3 regions of the Pseudomonas sp. KK18 genome follow, and region 3 is predicted to be linked to each of the others. Evidence: riboswitches for the same ligand, from Rfam matches in the RefSeq annotation. Region 3 holds a riboswitch; each other region holds the start of a gene.
What was found. A riboswitch is a leader RNA that binds a small molecule or an ion and turns the genes downstream of it on or off. The one in region 3 is predicted to bind cobalamin.
Positions count from the first base shown of each region.

Region 1 (5,076 bases), 160 kb from region 3:
CCTGATGAATTCGCTGCTGTGGTTTTTCGGGATCCATGGGGTCTACGCCATGCAGCCGTTTTTTGATGTGCTGGACCAGGCGGTCGGGCTCAATAATGCGGCGGTGGCCGCGGGCGAGCCGGTCAAATATCTACTGAATGGCGGCTTGCTGGGCAGTTTCGCGTTTATCGGCGGTTCGGGTGGTGCCCTGTGCCTGCTGCTGGCGATCCTGCTGTTTTCCAAAAGCCGGTCCATGCGATTGGTGGCGATGGCGAGCCTGCCGTTGTCGTTGTTCAATGTCAGTGAAGTGCTGTTGTTTGGCTTGCCGATCATTCTTAACCCGCGGCTGTTCATTCCCTTTCTGGTGGTCCCGGCGTTCAACGTGATACTGGCGTTGATGGTGGTGCAGATTGGCTGGGTGTCGCCTGCGGTGGTGAGCGTGCCATTTACCGCGCCGGTGTTGCTCAACGCCTACCTGAGCACCCACGGCGATCTCGCGGCAGTGTTGCTGCAGGTGGTGTTGCTGGGGGTTGGCATGCTGATCTATGCGCCCTATGTGCGCGCGATCAACCGCCAGGCCACGGAGGGCGGCACGGTGTATTTGAAGTCGCTGGACATGACCTTTCGCGGCCTGGAAGAAAAAGGCCGCTTGCTGGAGCTGGACCCGGTGATGGCGTCCCACAAGGCCCAGGCGCGCCAGGTCAGCGAGTTGAGCCATATCCAGCAGATCAGCGACTACGAGTTCTACCTCGAATTCCAGCCGCAGATTTCCACCCGGACCGGGCTATGCACCGGTTGCGAAGCGTTGATGCGGGCCCGGGACGCCGAAGGTACGGTGCATTCACCCTGGGAGTTCCTGCAATGGCTGGCCCATGCCAGGTTGATGCCCGACGTGGATGTGTGGGTGGCATCCCAGGCTGTGCGCCAGTACCAGAAGTGGCAGAAGGTCGGGTTTACCTTGCCGATGACGATCAATATCTCCAGCGCCACGCTGACTACCCCGGCGTATGGTGATCGGCTGGTGGAGATACTGGCCCAGGCCCACGGGCAGGTTTCGGTGGAGATCACCGAGGATGCGCTGGTGGGCGATATCCAGGGCACGCGGCAGATGATCGAGAAGCTCCAGGCGATTGGTGCCAAGGTGTATATCGACGACTTCGGCACCGGATTTTCAGCGCTGAGTTACCTGCACCAGTTCCCCGTGGATTTCATCAAGATCGATCGCAGTTTCGTGGTCGCCCAGCATGATCCAAAGGGCGCCCAGGTGTTGACCGGGATGCTGCGGTTCTGTGAGGCGCTGAACCTCGGGGTAGTGGTGGAAGGCGTGGAAACCGCCGAGCAACTGGCGTTTTTGCAGTCGGGCTCGGAGCTGATCATCCAGGGCTGGTATTTCAGCAAGGCGCTGCCGGGCGATGAACTGGAGCGGTTCGTGCGCGGGCGGTATACCCAGATGCAATCTAACGCTCCAGAACCCCTCTGAAGGTTGCGCTCAACGCTCGCAATGTCTCGCGGGAGCGGCCGTCGCTGATGCGGCTATGCAGCACGATTTCACTGACGGGCAATGCCGGTAATCCGTACTGTTCGCTGACGTCCACGGCGCCCGCCGGCGCCACTCGCCGGGCCAGCGCCGCCACACCCAGGCCGGCGCTGACTGCCGCACCCACCGCCATTACGCCGCCGCCGACAAACACTTCGGTCCAGTCAATCCGCGCCTCATCCAGCGCGCGTACCGCCAGGTGTCGCACGCCGCAGGGCGAGGCCATGGTTGCCATGCGCAGGGGCGTGCCGGGCGTGTGCTGCCAGGTAGGCGCGGCGAACCAGCCAAAGCGCTCCACCACCAATACCTCACCGTCCTGGCGATCGCCTTCGTTGCGCACGATCACCGCGTCCAGTTCGTTGCGGTCGAACGCCGCCACCAGGTCGCGGGACGATGCAATCCGCACCTCCAGGATCACCAGCGGGTCATAGGCGGCCAGGCGGCTGAGCCACAGTGGCAGGTCCGGCCCGGCCACGTGGTCGCTGATGCCGATCACCAACCGTCGCGGGGCGCCATTGCCCATGTCACCCAACGCCCGTTCGTGGGCATTGAGCAGCGCGCGGGCGGCGACGATGAACTGCTCGCCCTGGGGCGACAGCCGCACATGCCGCGGTGTGCGCACCAGCAGGCGATAACCGAGGCGTTCTTCCAGGCGCTTGAGCTTGAGGCTGATGGCTGCCTGCGAGGTGTCCAGTGCCTGGGCCGCGCGGGTGAAACTGGCGAAATCGGCGACCAGGACGAAGGCGTGCACGGTGTCGATATCCAGCGGCTTGAGTGCGTCGGTCATTTCAATTCCTTATCACACCTATATCCGGTGATATCTTGCTGAAATCATTGGCGCTGCGCAAGCTGGACACTCATCTGAACAGGAGCGCCATGATGTTTGCCAAACAGTATTCACACCGCTTGCCAGCCGATTACGACATGGGTGTCATCCGTGAGCGGGCCGCTCGCCTGGGGCCGTTGTGGGATCATGCCGAGGGTTTGCTGTTCAAGGCGTTTATCGCCCAGGAGAGAGGGCAGGGGCCGGGGGTGGGTAACCTGTATTCGTCGGTTTATCTGTGGTCGGATCCTTTGCAGGCTGCGGATTTCTTGCTCGGCGAGCGCTTCCAGAAGGTCCTCGACAGTTTTGGCCAGCCGCACATTGAGTCCTGGTTACCGCTGGATGTGCAGCGAGGTCCGGCGCAAGACGCCTTGAGCCTGTATCGGGAGGAGTGGGCGCTGGCGCCGGGGGCGGACCGCGGGCAAATCCTCGCCGCAGAAAAGGCCCGCAACCAGCAGCTCGCGGACAGCAGCGATAACTTCGCGGTGTTTCTGGCGCTGGATGTGCAGGCGTGGAAGCTGGTGCGAATTACCTTGTCGGCCAAGGCGCTGGATGTGAACCATCCGGGCAATGGCTACGAGGTGTTCTACCTGGCGCGGCCCGGGGTGTGAATGCCGGTAGCCGCCGATTCGTCGGCGGCTACCTGTACCGTCAGGAGTTGAGACGCGCCTGAGGCTGGCTCAGCTTGCGCTCGGCCACGGCGCCGAACACCAGGCCCAGGGTGGTCCACAGCACCAGTTGAATCCCCAGGGAGGCCACGCGGAATTTCCACAGCAACACTGCCGAGAACTGTTCCGGCACTTCGTTGATGGTCGGGAACAAGCTGCCGGCCACCGACACGATCACGATATACAGCGCCACACCGAGGATCGCGCCTGCCCATAGGCCACGGCTGGCAATCAGCTTGCGCGCCGCGTTGATCGCAATCACCGCAGCCGCCACCGACACCAGCAGCATCAGGAAGAACAGCTTGGTGCGTTGCGCGATGGTGGCCGGGTCGCCCACCGATGGCGGGTTGGCCGGATACTTCAGCCCCGGCACCACGATGATCGTCACAAACGCCGCCAATGCCAGCAGCGCTGCCAAGCCACGGGGGCCGACCTTGCCGATGCGGCCCAGGGAGTAGGCGAACACCAGGGCGAAAATGCCACCCAGGGAGACGCTGTACACCACCACGCCGGTGAACAGGCCGAAGGTACTTTGTACTTCGCGGCTCACCAGTTCCTCTTCCGGCGCGTCGCCGTGCATCTGTGCCATCTGATCTTCGAAGGCGATGGCCTTGTCGATCTGCGGCTCACCAAAAGTCTTGGCGAAGCCGAAGGCCAGGATGCCGGCGAGCAGGCCCACCAGCATCCCGCGAACGAGTAAATGTCCTGTCATGTCGTCACGCTCCAATCAATGGCAGGGGAAACCCAGCAGGTGGCGACCGTCATGCACAAACTCATGCACGTACATGCCTTTGAACACGGCCGTCGCGCCTTGCTCGGCGCCGACGAAGTAAATCGCGAGCAACAGCAGCAGGCCGCCGAAGATCGCCCAGGGCAGGATTTCGCCCAGGGGAATGGACGGTATTGAAACGTCGGAGCCAGTTGCAGCGGTATAAGCCATGAGAACCTCCAGGGATGACGCGTCCCGAAATGGATAGCGAGTTGGCTGAAACAGGGTCTGGCTTACGGCTAAAAGGCCGAATACAGTGGCGCGACCGCGCCGGCATTGAACCGGCTTCCTGTTGCAGAATAGTTGAAACATGTTGAAACAACTTCGCAAGTCTACGCTGACTGCACCTTAAAACCAGAGCGATTTGTCATGCAGGCCACCCGTTTGACCCTTGTTGCCCACGCCAGCACCCGTGCCCAGAAACAGGCACGCTTTGCGCTGGATGAGTCGGTGGAGATGGACTGGCAGCAGGCGGCGCTTTCCCAGGGGCAACGCTTCAAGCGTGCACCCCGGGTGCTGTGCGGCCCGGAGGCGCGGACCCGGCAGACGGCGGCGCTGTTTGCCGACGATGCTTTGGTTGAAACAGCCCTGCGCGATTGTGATTTTGGCCGCTGGCAAGGGTTGGCGATCGAGGAGGTTCAGCAGGCCGAACCCGAAGCGCTTCAGGCCTGGTTGACCGACAGCACCTCGGCGCCCCACGGCGGCGAGTCGGTAGTGCAACTGTGTGAGCGGATAGGACAGTGGTTGCAGTCCCTCGAGCAATCCCCGGGGCATGTCGTGGCGGTGACGCATCCATTTGTGATCCGCGCAGCGCTGCTGCATGTCATGCAATGCCCACCCGCCATGTTCAACCTGATCGACGTGGAACCGCTGTCATCCACCGAGTTGCGATTCAATGGGCGTTGGCGCCTGCGCCTGGAAACTCACGCCTGACGTCCCGAACATGGCAAAATCCGTTCCCCGCACCGAGACCACCCATGAAGACTTTCCCATGAAACGCATCCTGATCATCGGCATTGGCGCCGGCAACCCTGACTACATCACGATGCAGGCGGTCAAGGCGCTAAACCGCACCGACGTGTTTTTCCTGATGGACAAGGGCCAGAGCAAGGACAAGCTGATCGACCTGCGCCGGGAAATCTGCGAGACCTACATCACCGATCACGCCTACCGCTTTGTCGAGGCCGATTGCCCCGAGCGGGTGCGCGGTGATATCGACTACACCACCGCCGTGAAGGACCTGAACCGCGACAAGCAGCAGACCTTCGAACGGATGATCAATGAAGAAATGGCCGACGGC
Region 1 covers NZ_CP146605.1:4,227,102-4,232,177, reverse strand. The annotation lists gene V6607_RS19130 (EAL domain-containing protein) at 1-1,459, shown strand, start outside; gene V6607_RS19125 (LysR family transcriptional regulator) at 1,437-2,303, opposite strand; gene V6607_RS19120 (DUF4865 family protein) at 2,396-2,950, shown strand; gene V6607_RS19115 (CbtA family protein) at 2,991-3,719, opposite strand; gene V6607_RS19110 (CbtB domain-containing protein) at 3,735-3,947, opposite strand; cobalamin riboswitch at 3,979-4,118, opposite strand; gene V6607_RS19105 (histidine phosphatase family protein) at 4,146-4,709, shown strand; gene cobF (precorrin-6A synthase (deacetylating)) at 4,768-5,076, shown strand, end outside.
Region 1: linked by a shared signal. The riboswitch ahead of V6607_RS19110 (CbtB domain-containing protein) and the one ahead of cobW (cobalamin biosynthesis protein CobW) in region 3 are both predicted to bind cobalamin.

Region 2 (5,076 bases), 1.1 Mb from region 3:
AGGCGCATTCGGGGCGGTGATCGGCGTGAAACCGCAGGCCTTGCACCGCTTCATCCCCCAGCCGCGCCCGCAGGCGTTCGCGCAGTTGTTCCCACGGCAGGGTTTGCTGCGGGCGCTCGTCGAACAGGTCCTGGCGCTGGGGCACAAACACCGGCAGGTCCTCGGCCACCAGGCGAAAGCCGCGCACCGGCGAGGTGACTTGCACTTGCTCCAGGCGCCCACGGGCCAGTTCGAACAGCATCGCCGCGTCACGCTCGGCGCTGAGCAGGCCGACCTTGATCACGCTGTCGGGCTCGGCCGCGTGCTCCAGGTGCAGGTCAAAACGCTGCACGCCACTGTCGCGGCCACACAGGAACGCCGACAGGTCGCCAGTCAAACGGCGCAAGGGAAACAGCAAGGCCTGGTGGGACAACACATCAAAATTCAGCTCGATGCGCACATCAAACCGGTCCGGCGGCTGGTAGAACGCCAGCGCCAGGGGCCGTTGGCCGCACAGTGCATCTAGGTGCTTGAGCAGCGCAGCGTCGAAGCGCCGGGCCAGGGTATGCCGAGGCAACGCCTGCACCTGGGCCAGGGTGCGCAAGCCCATGCGCGACAATGCGCTGGCAGCTTGCGGGTCGAGGCCGGCGCGGTCGATGGGGATCGGTGCCAGGGCGTGTTGCAGGTATTGCTCATCGGCCACGGCCAGGCCGTCGTAGACATTCGCCAATATCCGCGCCGCCGCCGGGTTCGGCGCGGCGACGATGCGGTGACGAAACCCCAGTTCGGTCAGCTCCTTGCGCAAGCGCGCTTCGAGCAACGGCCACGGCCCGAACAGGCCCAGGCTCGACTCGATCTCGAACAGCAACGCCCGTGGGTAGAACACGCTGACCTGGGAGCTGAAACGGTAGGCCCAGGCGGCGAGAAACTGTTGCCAGTATTCGATCTGCGCCGGGTCGTATTCGGCGCAGGCAAACGCCTTGGTCAAGGCATGGGCTGCCGTCAGGGATTGGCCGGGGCGCAGGCCGAGTTTGCGCGCGGCGTCATTGACGGTTTGCAGCACCCGCCGCTGCGGCGTGCCGGCCAGCAGGGCCAACGGCTGGTCCGGTTCGGGGCGCGAACGCAGCACCCCGTCCAGCGCCAATTGCGGGAACACAATACACACCCAGCGCATGCCAACCTCAGTGCCCAAGCGCAATGGGCGCGGGATGGGCCAGGCCACCCCGGCACTTGAGCACCCGCACCTGCGCCGGGCTCGCCTCAACCGCCAGGCGCAAGGCGGCCGGTGACGGGTTGATGGCCTCGCTCAAGGAGCGCCAGGCGAAGGCCAGGGTCTGGCCGGTTTCCGCCGCCACCTGCAAGCGGCGCAAGGCGCGGTCATCGGCCCTGCGCGGCCAGCACAGCACCGCGCCACAACTGCCGGAACGCAGGCATTGCTCCACTGCCCACAAGGCATCGCGTTCATCGGCCTGGATCACTGACAGCTGGCGCACATCCACCCCGGCGTTTTGCCAGGCGTGGGGGTACGGCGTGTAGGGCGGCGCCACCAGCACGATGCGCTCACCGGCCGCCGCCAACCGTGCCAGGGTCGGCCACACCAACTGCAACTCGCCCACGCCCTCCTTGGCCATCAGGATTTCGCTCAACGCCGCTTCCGGCCAGCCACCGCTGGGCAGCACCGCATCCAGGGCCGCAAGCCCGGTGGGATGGAAGCTGGCCGGCGGCGCGGCGGGCCGGCCTTTCCAGACCCGGCCGCCATTGAACAGCGAGTCCAGTGCAACGACGGCGCCCATCAGCCTTGCCTCACCAGGCCGCAGAACACCCCTTCGATGGCCAGGTCCTGATCGGGCCGCACCACGATGGGTTGATAGGCGGGGTTGCGCGCCAGCAGGCGCACGCGCTCGCCCACGTGTTCGAAACGTTTGATGGTGACTTCACCGTCCAGGCGCGCTACCACGATCTGCCCGTTCAAGGCCTCGGCACTGCGGCGTACGCCTACCAGGTCGCCATCGAGGATGCCGTCTTCGATCATCGAATCGCCCTGCACCCGCAGCAGGTAATCCGGGGTTTTCGCGAACATGCCCGGGTCGAGCAATAGACGGTTGTGCACTTCGGCATCGGCGCCAATGGGCAAACCGGCGGCCACCCGGCCGAGCACCGGAATATCCAGCAGCTCCGGCCGCGCCGGTTGATTGAGCAGGCGGATGCCGCGCGCCTGGTTGGGGTTGACCTCGATAAAGCCGCCCTCGGTCAGCGCCAGCACATGCTTGCGCGCCACGCTGCGGGAGGCAAAGCCGAACGCCTCGGCGATCTCGGCGAGGCTGGGGGACTGGCCTTGCTGCGCGATACGGTCGCGGATAAAGGTCAGGATGGCGGTACGGCGGGGCGTTAGATTCGTCATGGAGTACATTTGTACTCCTGTGGGAATTTTCTGGCAATATCCGTCAGTCGCTTCCCATGCAGCCACCAGAAAAGTCCCCGCCAAGTTGACGAACGGTCTTTCGAATGTTCAGATGCCGGCCTGTTTCAGGTGCCTCATGCCGCCGTGCATGGGGTGAAACGGGAAACCGGTGCCGCTCTTTTCGAGCCAGTCCGGTGCTGCCCCCGCAACGGTAGACGCGTGACCCCTTCGACACACCACTGTGGCCTGCGCGCCATGGGAAGGTGAAGGTGTCCATACGCGTGAGCCCGGAGACCGGCCTGGAATTCTGTTTGGCAAAATCCTGCGGTGGGCGGGCATGGGCCGGTATTGGCGTGTGCTCGGTGCCTACTCGTGCGTGCTTTTCGCGAAAGATACTTTTCCGAGAAGACTATGATTCGACCTTACAATACTTCCGTGCTCAGCCTGCTGCTCGGCTGCCTGTTCAGCCCCCTGCTGCTGGCCGACGACCCTCCCCTTGAGCTCAAGCAGCAGATCATTTCCGCACCGTCGGTGGAATCCACCACCGTGGCCGACATGGCCCAGTACGGCAGCAAGGTCGAGATCGTCACCCGCGAACAGATCGAACGCGCCGGCCCCGCCGCCGATGTGTCGCGCGTGATGCAGATGTTCATCCCCGGCCTGTACGTGGCACCCAAGAATGGCCCGTTCGACTACGGCACTTATTCCCTGCTGGGTGGGCGCAACGACGACACGCTGATCCTGCTGGACGGCGTGCGCCTGAACAACCGCCTGTACGGCGGCCTGTACCTGGACACCCTGCCCGCCAACGCCATCGAGCGCATCGAAGTGCTCAAGGGTGGCCAGAGCCTGCTGTTCGGCACCCAGGCGGTGTCGGGGGTGATCAACATCGTTACCCGCAGCCCGCAAACCCGCGAGGCGTCCGGCGAGGTGAACCTGGGCGCAGACACCTTCGGCGGCACCACCGGCGATGCCCGGGTCGAGAAGATCTTCAACAACGGTTTTGGCGACCTCGGCTTGCTGGCCTACGTCAGCCGCAACGTCTCCGAGGGCTACCAGCCGTTTCGCAACCGCGACATGAAAAACGTAAGCGACAAGAAACGCTCCTACGAAGTCACCACCTTCGGCACCAAGGCGATCCAGTCGTTTGGCGATGACACGCGCCTTGAGCTGTTTTACCAGTACGCCGACGCCAACCTCGATTTCGCCCGGCCGGTGGACAACCACAAGACCACCAACGACCGCGTACAACAAATCGCCACGGCCACCTTCGAGCAAACCCTCAACGAGCGCCTGAGCTACTTCGTCAAAGGGCATATCAACGATTGGGACACGCGCTATACCCGCATCAACAATATCGAAGGCGGCGGCACCCGGGCCATCAACCACAACGACTACTGGGGCTTCACCGACTGGGGCGTGCAGGCCGAAGGCAAGGCCGTACTGCCCGGCGAGCACGTGCTGGTATTCGGGTCCGATAACCAGTGGTTCAAGGGCCAGGACGATGTATTGATCATCGACGACAACAAGGCCCAGGCCCACGCGCTGTACACCCAACTGCGCCCGAATATCGAAGCCCTGCCGAACTGGCACCCGAGCATCGGCGTACGCCACGAAGCCATGAGCGGCGGCGACAGCGCCACCGTCGGCATGCTCACTTCGCTCTACGACCTCAACGACAACTGGGCCCTGCGCGGCCAATACGGCACTGCCTACAAACTGCCGAATGCCGAGCAACTGTTCGTCAACGAAGACGATGAGAAAGGCAACCGCAACCTCAAGCCGGAGAAGAGCCGCAACGCCGAACTGGGCGTCGACTACAAGGGCAGCCTGCTGGCCCGGGACTTCAGCGCCAGCGTCACGCTGTTCAAACGCAAGATCACCGACCTGATCACCCTGGACGATATCCAGTGGGTCAACGGCCAGGGGCAGATCCAGATGCGTGGTTTCGAGGCCGACGCCAAGCTGCAGCTCAATGAACAATGGAGCGTGCAGGCCGACATGACCCGCAACCTCACCGAGTCCCGTGCGGGTGTCACCATCAACGATATCCCGGGCTTCTTCGCCCGCTCGCGGGTCGGCTATGAATCGGCGGACCGCCTGTGGGGCGCCGGCACCGCCGTGCGTTACATCGGCGATATCGTCAGCTCGAAAAAGGTCGAATACGGCAACTACACCGTGGTGGATGCCGACGCCTATCGCTATCTCGACAACGCCCACCAACACCGCGTGAGCCTGCTGGTAGAGAACCTGTTCGACCGCGATTACGTCACCAGCCGCGCCAGCAACGTCGACAACCTCGGGCGGCCGTTCACCTCCGAAGTACGCTACACGTATCGCTTCTGATGAGTACGCCCGTGGAAACTCATCCGGACTGGTCCCATGTGCCTGACCACGCCCGTCACGTGTTCCTGTGCACTGGCCCACGCTGTACGCAGCGTGGCGCGCTGCAACTGTGGAAAACCCTGCGCCGCCACCTGCTGCAACACGACTGCATCGAAATGCCTGGCGGCGTACTGTTGACCCGCACCCACTGCCAGTTCCCGTGCAACCTGGGGCCGATCGTGACGGTGTACCCGGACACTTGCTGGTACGGCGTGCACAACAAAGACGATGTGCAACGGCTGGTGGAGGTGCATCTGGTGGGCGGCGAAGTCGTCGAGGATCTGCTGATCAAGGAGCGCCCATGAAGGCCT
Region 2 covers NZ_CP146605.1:2,975,921-2,980,996, reverse strand. The annotation lists gene V6607_RS13540 (DNA polymerase Y family protein) at 1-1,153, opposite strand, end outside; gene imuA (translesion DNA synthesis-associated protein ImuA) at 1,161-1,772, opposite strand; gene lexA (transcriptional repressor LexA) at 1,772-2,389, opposite strand; cobalamin riboswitch at 2,491-2,698, shown strand; gene V6607_RS13525 (TonB-dependent receptor) at 2,792-4,726, shown strand; gene V6607_RS13520 ((2Fe-2S) ferredoxin domain-containing protein) at 4,738-5,070, shown strand; gene V6607_RS13515 (ABC transporter substrate-binding protein) at 5,067-5,076, shown strand, end outside.
Region 2: linked by a shared signal. The riboswitch ahead of V6607_RS13525 (TonB-dependent receptor) and the one ahead of cobW (cobalamin biosynthesis protein CobW) in region 3 are both predicted to bind cobalamin.

Region 3 (5,076 bases):
AGCCCAGGTCGAAGGCCTTGGCCAATACCCGCAGCAGGCTCGATTGCGGCCCCCGCCCATCGCCACGCGGAATACGCAACAACGCCAGCAAGGTGTCGATGCGCAAGCGGCCCTCGGGTGACTCGCCGAAAATGTGCAGGCCATCGCGAATCTGCGACTCCTTCAAGTCACACAGGTAGGTGTCCAGGCGCGGCAGCCAGATCGCCGCATCGGCGTCGCTGTCGAGGTTTTCGTCCAGGGCCAGTTCCTGGTCGATGCGGGTTTCGCGCACCAGCTTGAGGATGTCCTTTTGCAGCTCGCGGGCACGCCGTGGGTCGAGCAGTTGTGCCTCGTAATACTCGTCGGCCAGCAACTCCAGGTCGCGCAGCGGCCCGTAGGTTTCGGCGCGAGTCAGCGGCGGCATCAGGTGGTCGATGATCACGGCCTGGGTGCGGCGCTTGGCCTGGGCGCCCTCGCCCGGGTCATTGACGATAAACGGGTAGATATTCGGCAGCGGCCCCAGTAGTGCGTCGGGCCAGCAGTTCTCGGAAAGCCCGACGCCCTTGCCCGGCAGCCATTCCAGGTTGCCGTGCTTGCCAACGTGGATCACGCCGTGGGCGCCGTAGGTGTGGCGCAACCAGAAGTAGAACGCCAGGTAGCCATGGGGCGGCACCAGGTCCGGGTCGTGATAGACCGCACTCGCGTCCACCTGGTAACCCCGGGCCGGCTGGATGCCGACGAAGGTCAGGCCCAAACGCAGGCCGGCAATCATCATGCGCCCGTCGCGGAACATCGGATCGCTATGAGGCGTACCCCAGCGTGCCAACACGGCCTGGCGATTGGACTCGGGCAAGCGGTTGAACATCGCCTCGTAGTCATCCAGCGCCAGGCTCTGATGACACGGACGCAAGTCGAGGCTGTCCAGGTCGTTGCTGACGCCGCCCAAGAGCGCCTGGATCAGTGCCGTTCCGCTTTCCGGCAGCTCGTCCGGCAGCGGATAACCTTGGATTTTCAGTGCCCGCAGGATATTCAGCGCGGCGGCTGGGGTGTCGAGACCCACGCCGTTGCCGATACGTCCGTCCCGGGTCGGGTAGTTGGCGAGGATCAGCGCGATACGCTTTTCGCCATTCGGCACCCTCGCCAGTTCGACCCAGCGCCGCGCCAGTTCGGCGACAAAGTCCATGCGCTCCGGCTGTGCGCGATAGCACACCACATCCGACTGGCTGCGCTCACTGCGCCAGGCCAGGTCCTTGAAGCTGATGGGCCGGCTGATGATGCGCCCGTCCAGTTCCGGCAACGCGATGTGCATCGCCAGGTCACGTGGGCCGAGGCCTTGCTCGCTGGCCTGCCAGCCGGGCTCGTTGTCCTGGGCGCAAATCGCCTGGATCACCGGAATATTGCGGCGAAACGGCCGCAGGTGCGGCGCTTCGGGGCTGGACTGGGCAAAACCGGTGGTGTTCAGAATCACCGAGGCGTGCACTTCGTCCAGCAAATCCTCGACCACGGTCAGGCAGCCGGGCTCTTTCAAACTGGCCACCGCCATCGGCAGCGGGTTGAGACCCGCGGCCTGCAAGCGCTGGCAAAAAACATCGATAAAGCCGGTGTTGGCCGCCTGCAAATGGGAGCGGTAGAACAGCACCGCCGCCACGGGAAAATCAGCTTGCCAGTCAGCCTGCCAGTCGTTGAGACGGGCATTGGCTTTATGCGGATGATAAATCGCCGTGCGCGGCAGGGTTTGCGGCTCGCTCCAGGCGTAATCGCGGCCAAGGTAGCCGGCGGCCAGGCAACGATAGAAATCCAGCGCATTACCCAAACCACCCTGGCGCAGGAAGTGCCAGAGCCGGTCACGCTCCTCGGCGCCCACGGTGCTGAGGCCACTGAGTTCCGGGTCCGGGCGATCATCCCCCGGCACCAGGATCAGCTGCACGCCGCGCTCGGCCAACTCCACCAGGCGCTCGATACCGTAGCGCCAATAACCGATGCCGCCGTGCAGCGAAATCAGGATGACCTTGGCGTGGCGCAGCACCTCGTCCACATACAGGTCGACCGAAGCATGGTTCTGCACCTGCATCGGGTTGGCCAGGCGCAGGCTCGGGTAATCCTCGGGCAACTGCTGGGCCGCTTCGGCCAGCAGCGCCAGGCTGGAATCACCGCTGCACAGGATCACCAGCTCGGCGGGGGTTTGCCCAAGGTCGGCGATGTTGTCATCCGAAACGAAACCGCCGGGCTGGGTCCTGAGCAGATGCATGGTTTAAACGCTGAGGGCAGCGCGCAGTTGCGCTTCGAGCAAGGCGGCGTCGAGTTCCTGGCCGATCAGCACCAGGTGCGTGGCGCGCGGCTCATCGGCGCGCCAGGCGCGGTCGAAGTGCTTGTCGAAACGCGTGCCCACGCCCTGGATCAGCAGGCGCATCGGTTTGTTCGGGATCGCCGCGAAGCCCTTGACCCGCAGGATGCCGTGCTTGACCACCAGTTGGGTCAGGGCGTCCAGCAGCAGGCTTTCGTCGGCCTGGGGCAGTTCGATGGAGATGGAGTCGAAGGCATCGTGGTCGTGGTCGTCTTCACCTTCGTGGTGATGATCGTGATGGCTGTGGCGGCCATCGATGTGTTCTTCCGAGCCCGCGCCCAGGCCGATCAATACGTCCAGCGGCAGGCGACCGCTGCTGGCTTCGATGATTTTTACCGCCGGCGGCAGTTCTTCTGCCACTTCCAGGCGCACACGGGCCAGGTCTTCAGGGCTGATCAGGTCGGACTTGTTGAGGATCACCAGGTCGGCGCTGGCCAGTTGGTCAGCGAACAGCTCGTGCAGGGGGGATTCGTGGTCCAGGTTCGGGTCGAGCTTGCGCTGGGCGTCAACCTGGTCCGGGAAGGCGGCGAACGTGCCGGCGGCCACGGCCGGGCTGTCGACCACGGTGATCACGGCGTCAACGGTGCAGGCGCTGCGGATTTCCGGCCACTGGAACGCCTGGACCAAGGGTTTTGGCAGGGCCAGGCCCGAGGTTTCGATGAGGATATGGTCGAGGTCGCCGCGACGGGCCACCAGTTCGCGCATCACCGGGAAGAACTCTTCCTGGACCGTGCAGCACAGGCAGCCATTGGCCAATTCGTAGACGCGGCCGTTCGCCTCTTCTTCGGTACAGCCGATGGAGCATTGCTTGAGGATTTCACCGTCAATGCCCAGCTCGCCGAACTCGTTGACGATCACCGCGATGCGGCGCCCCTGGGCGTTATCCAGCATGTGGCGCAGCAAGGTGGTCTTGCCCGAGCCGAGGAAGCCGGTAACGATGGTGACGGGGAGTTTGGCCAGTGTTTTCATCGGATGCCCTTTGGGGCGGGCATACGGGACGAGTGGCCCTGCGCGGGTGCGCAGAAGCAGAATTCGCCACCGGATCACCCCGCCCGGTTGAAGTAGAAAATCGGTTGCGAGGCAGGTCTCCTGGCTTGGGGCTTGCCGGCGGTGAGGCCGGCGCTGGCTGCGCCTTCCCGCCTTGTTCAGGCAGTGGCGTGGCAGTCAGATAAACCCTTTACAGTTGCGGGGGCAGCCGCGGCATTGACCGCGTTCCCTTCTTAGCTTCGGCCTGGGCCGAAGAACCTCGAAGGTGCAAGGCTACGCAGTGCGCGGGGACGGGTCAATGTCCGAGCGTTTGGCACTAAGCAGCGCCAGGCGCTCCAGCATGCCTTCGCTCGCCGCCGGCCCGGCCTGGACGCTGCATTGCTCGACGGACACGCGCACACCGTCGGCGTCCACCACCGCCACTTCCACCGGGCGCCGGGTTTCCCGGTCAACCAATTGCAGGCTTTCACCTTCGTTGGCGAAATGGCGGTTGCCCCAACCGACGAACGCCATGATCACCACCCGGAAATCCTCGCCGACCGGCGTCGGCACGTACTCGAAACGGGGCGGCCGCTCGCTGTATTGCCGGCGTTCCAGCAGCCCCGCTTCCACCAGGCTGTTGAGCCGGCGGGTGAGCATATTCGGAGCGATTCCCAGGCTCTGGGAAAACTCGTCAAAACGCCGCAAACCTTGCAGCGCGTCGCGCATGATCAGGATGCTCCACCACTCGCCTACCCGTTCCACTCCACGGGCTACCGGGCATTCGGCATTCACCAGCGACTTACGTTGCATTGCAGTTCCTCTGTGGGGCGGCTACGGAAATTTCAGCTATCGGATGTTACTTTCATAATGATAGTTTCGTCCATGCATTGCTACCAACCTGAAATTTGCGGAGCTAAGCGATCATGAGTAAGCGAATTGTTGTGACCGGCATGGGTGCAGTGACACCGCTGGCAACCGGCGTGGAACAGACCTGGAAGCGCCTGCTGGCCGGTGAATCCGGGATTCGCAGGCTACCCGAGGCATTGATCGGCGACCTGGCAATCAGCATCGGCGGCCAAGTGTTGGACCGCATCCAGGACCCTGAAGCCGGCTTTGACCCGGACACTGTCATCCCGGCCAAGGAACAACGCAAGATGGACCGGTTCATCGTGTTTGCCCTGGCCGCCGCGCAAGAGGCCCTGGCCCAGGCTGGCTGGAGTCCGCAGACGCCATCGCAGCAGGAACGTACCGCGACAATCATCGCCTCCGGCGTGGGTGGTTTTCCCGCGATTGCCGAGGCCGTTCGTACGGCTGACAGCAAAGGGCCTCGCCGCCTGTCGCCGTTCACGATCCCGTCATTCCTCGGCAACATGGCGGCCGGGCACGTGTCGATCCAGCATCAACTGAAAGGTCCGCTGGGCTCCCCCGTCACTGCCTGCGCCGCCGGCGTACAGGCGATTGGTGATGCTGCGCGAATGATCCGTGCCGGCGAAATCGACATCGCCGTGTGTGGCGGCGCCGAAGCCTGCATCCACCGGGTCAGCCTCGGCGGTTTTGCTGCGGCGCGTGCGCTGTCCAGCGATTACAACGACACGCCGGCATTGGCTTCCCGCCCGTTTGATCAAGGCCGCGACGGGTTTGTGATGGGCGAAGGTGCCGGACTGTTGGTGATCGAGGAACTGGAGCATGCATTGGCTCGTGGGGCGACGCCTATCGCAGAGCTGGTGGGCTACGGCACCAGCGCCGACGCCTATCACATGACCTCGGGCCCGGAAGATGGCTCG
Region 3 covers NZ_CP146605.1:4,065,854-4,070,929, forward strand. The annotation lists gene cobN (cobaltochelatase subunit CobN) at 1-2,227, opposite strand, end outside; gene cobW (cobalamin biosynthesis protein CobW) at 2,231-3,292, opposite strand; cobalamin riboswitch at 3,385-3,587, opposite strand; gene V6607_RS18425 (helix-turn-helix domain-containing protein) at 3,584-4,102, opposite strand; gene fabF (beta-ketoacyl-ACP synthase II) at 4,216-5,076, shown strand, end outside.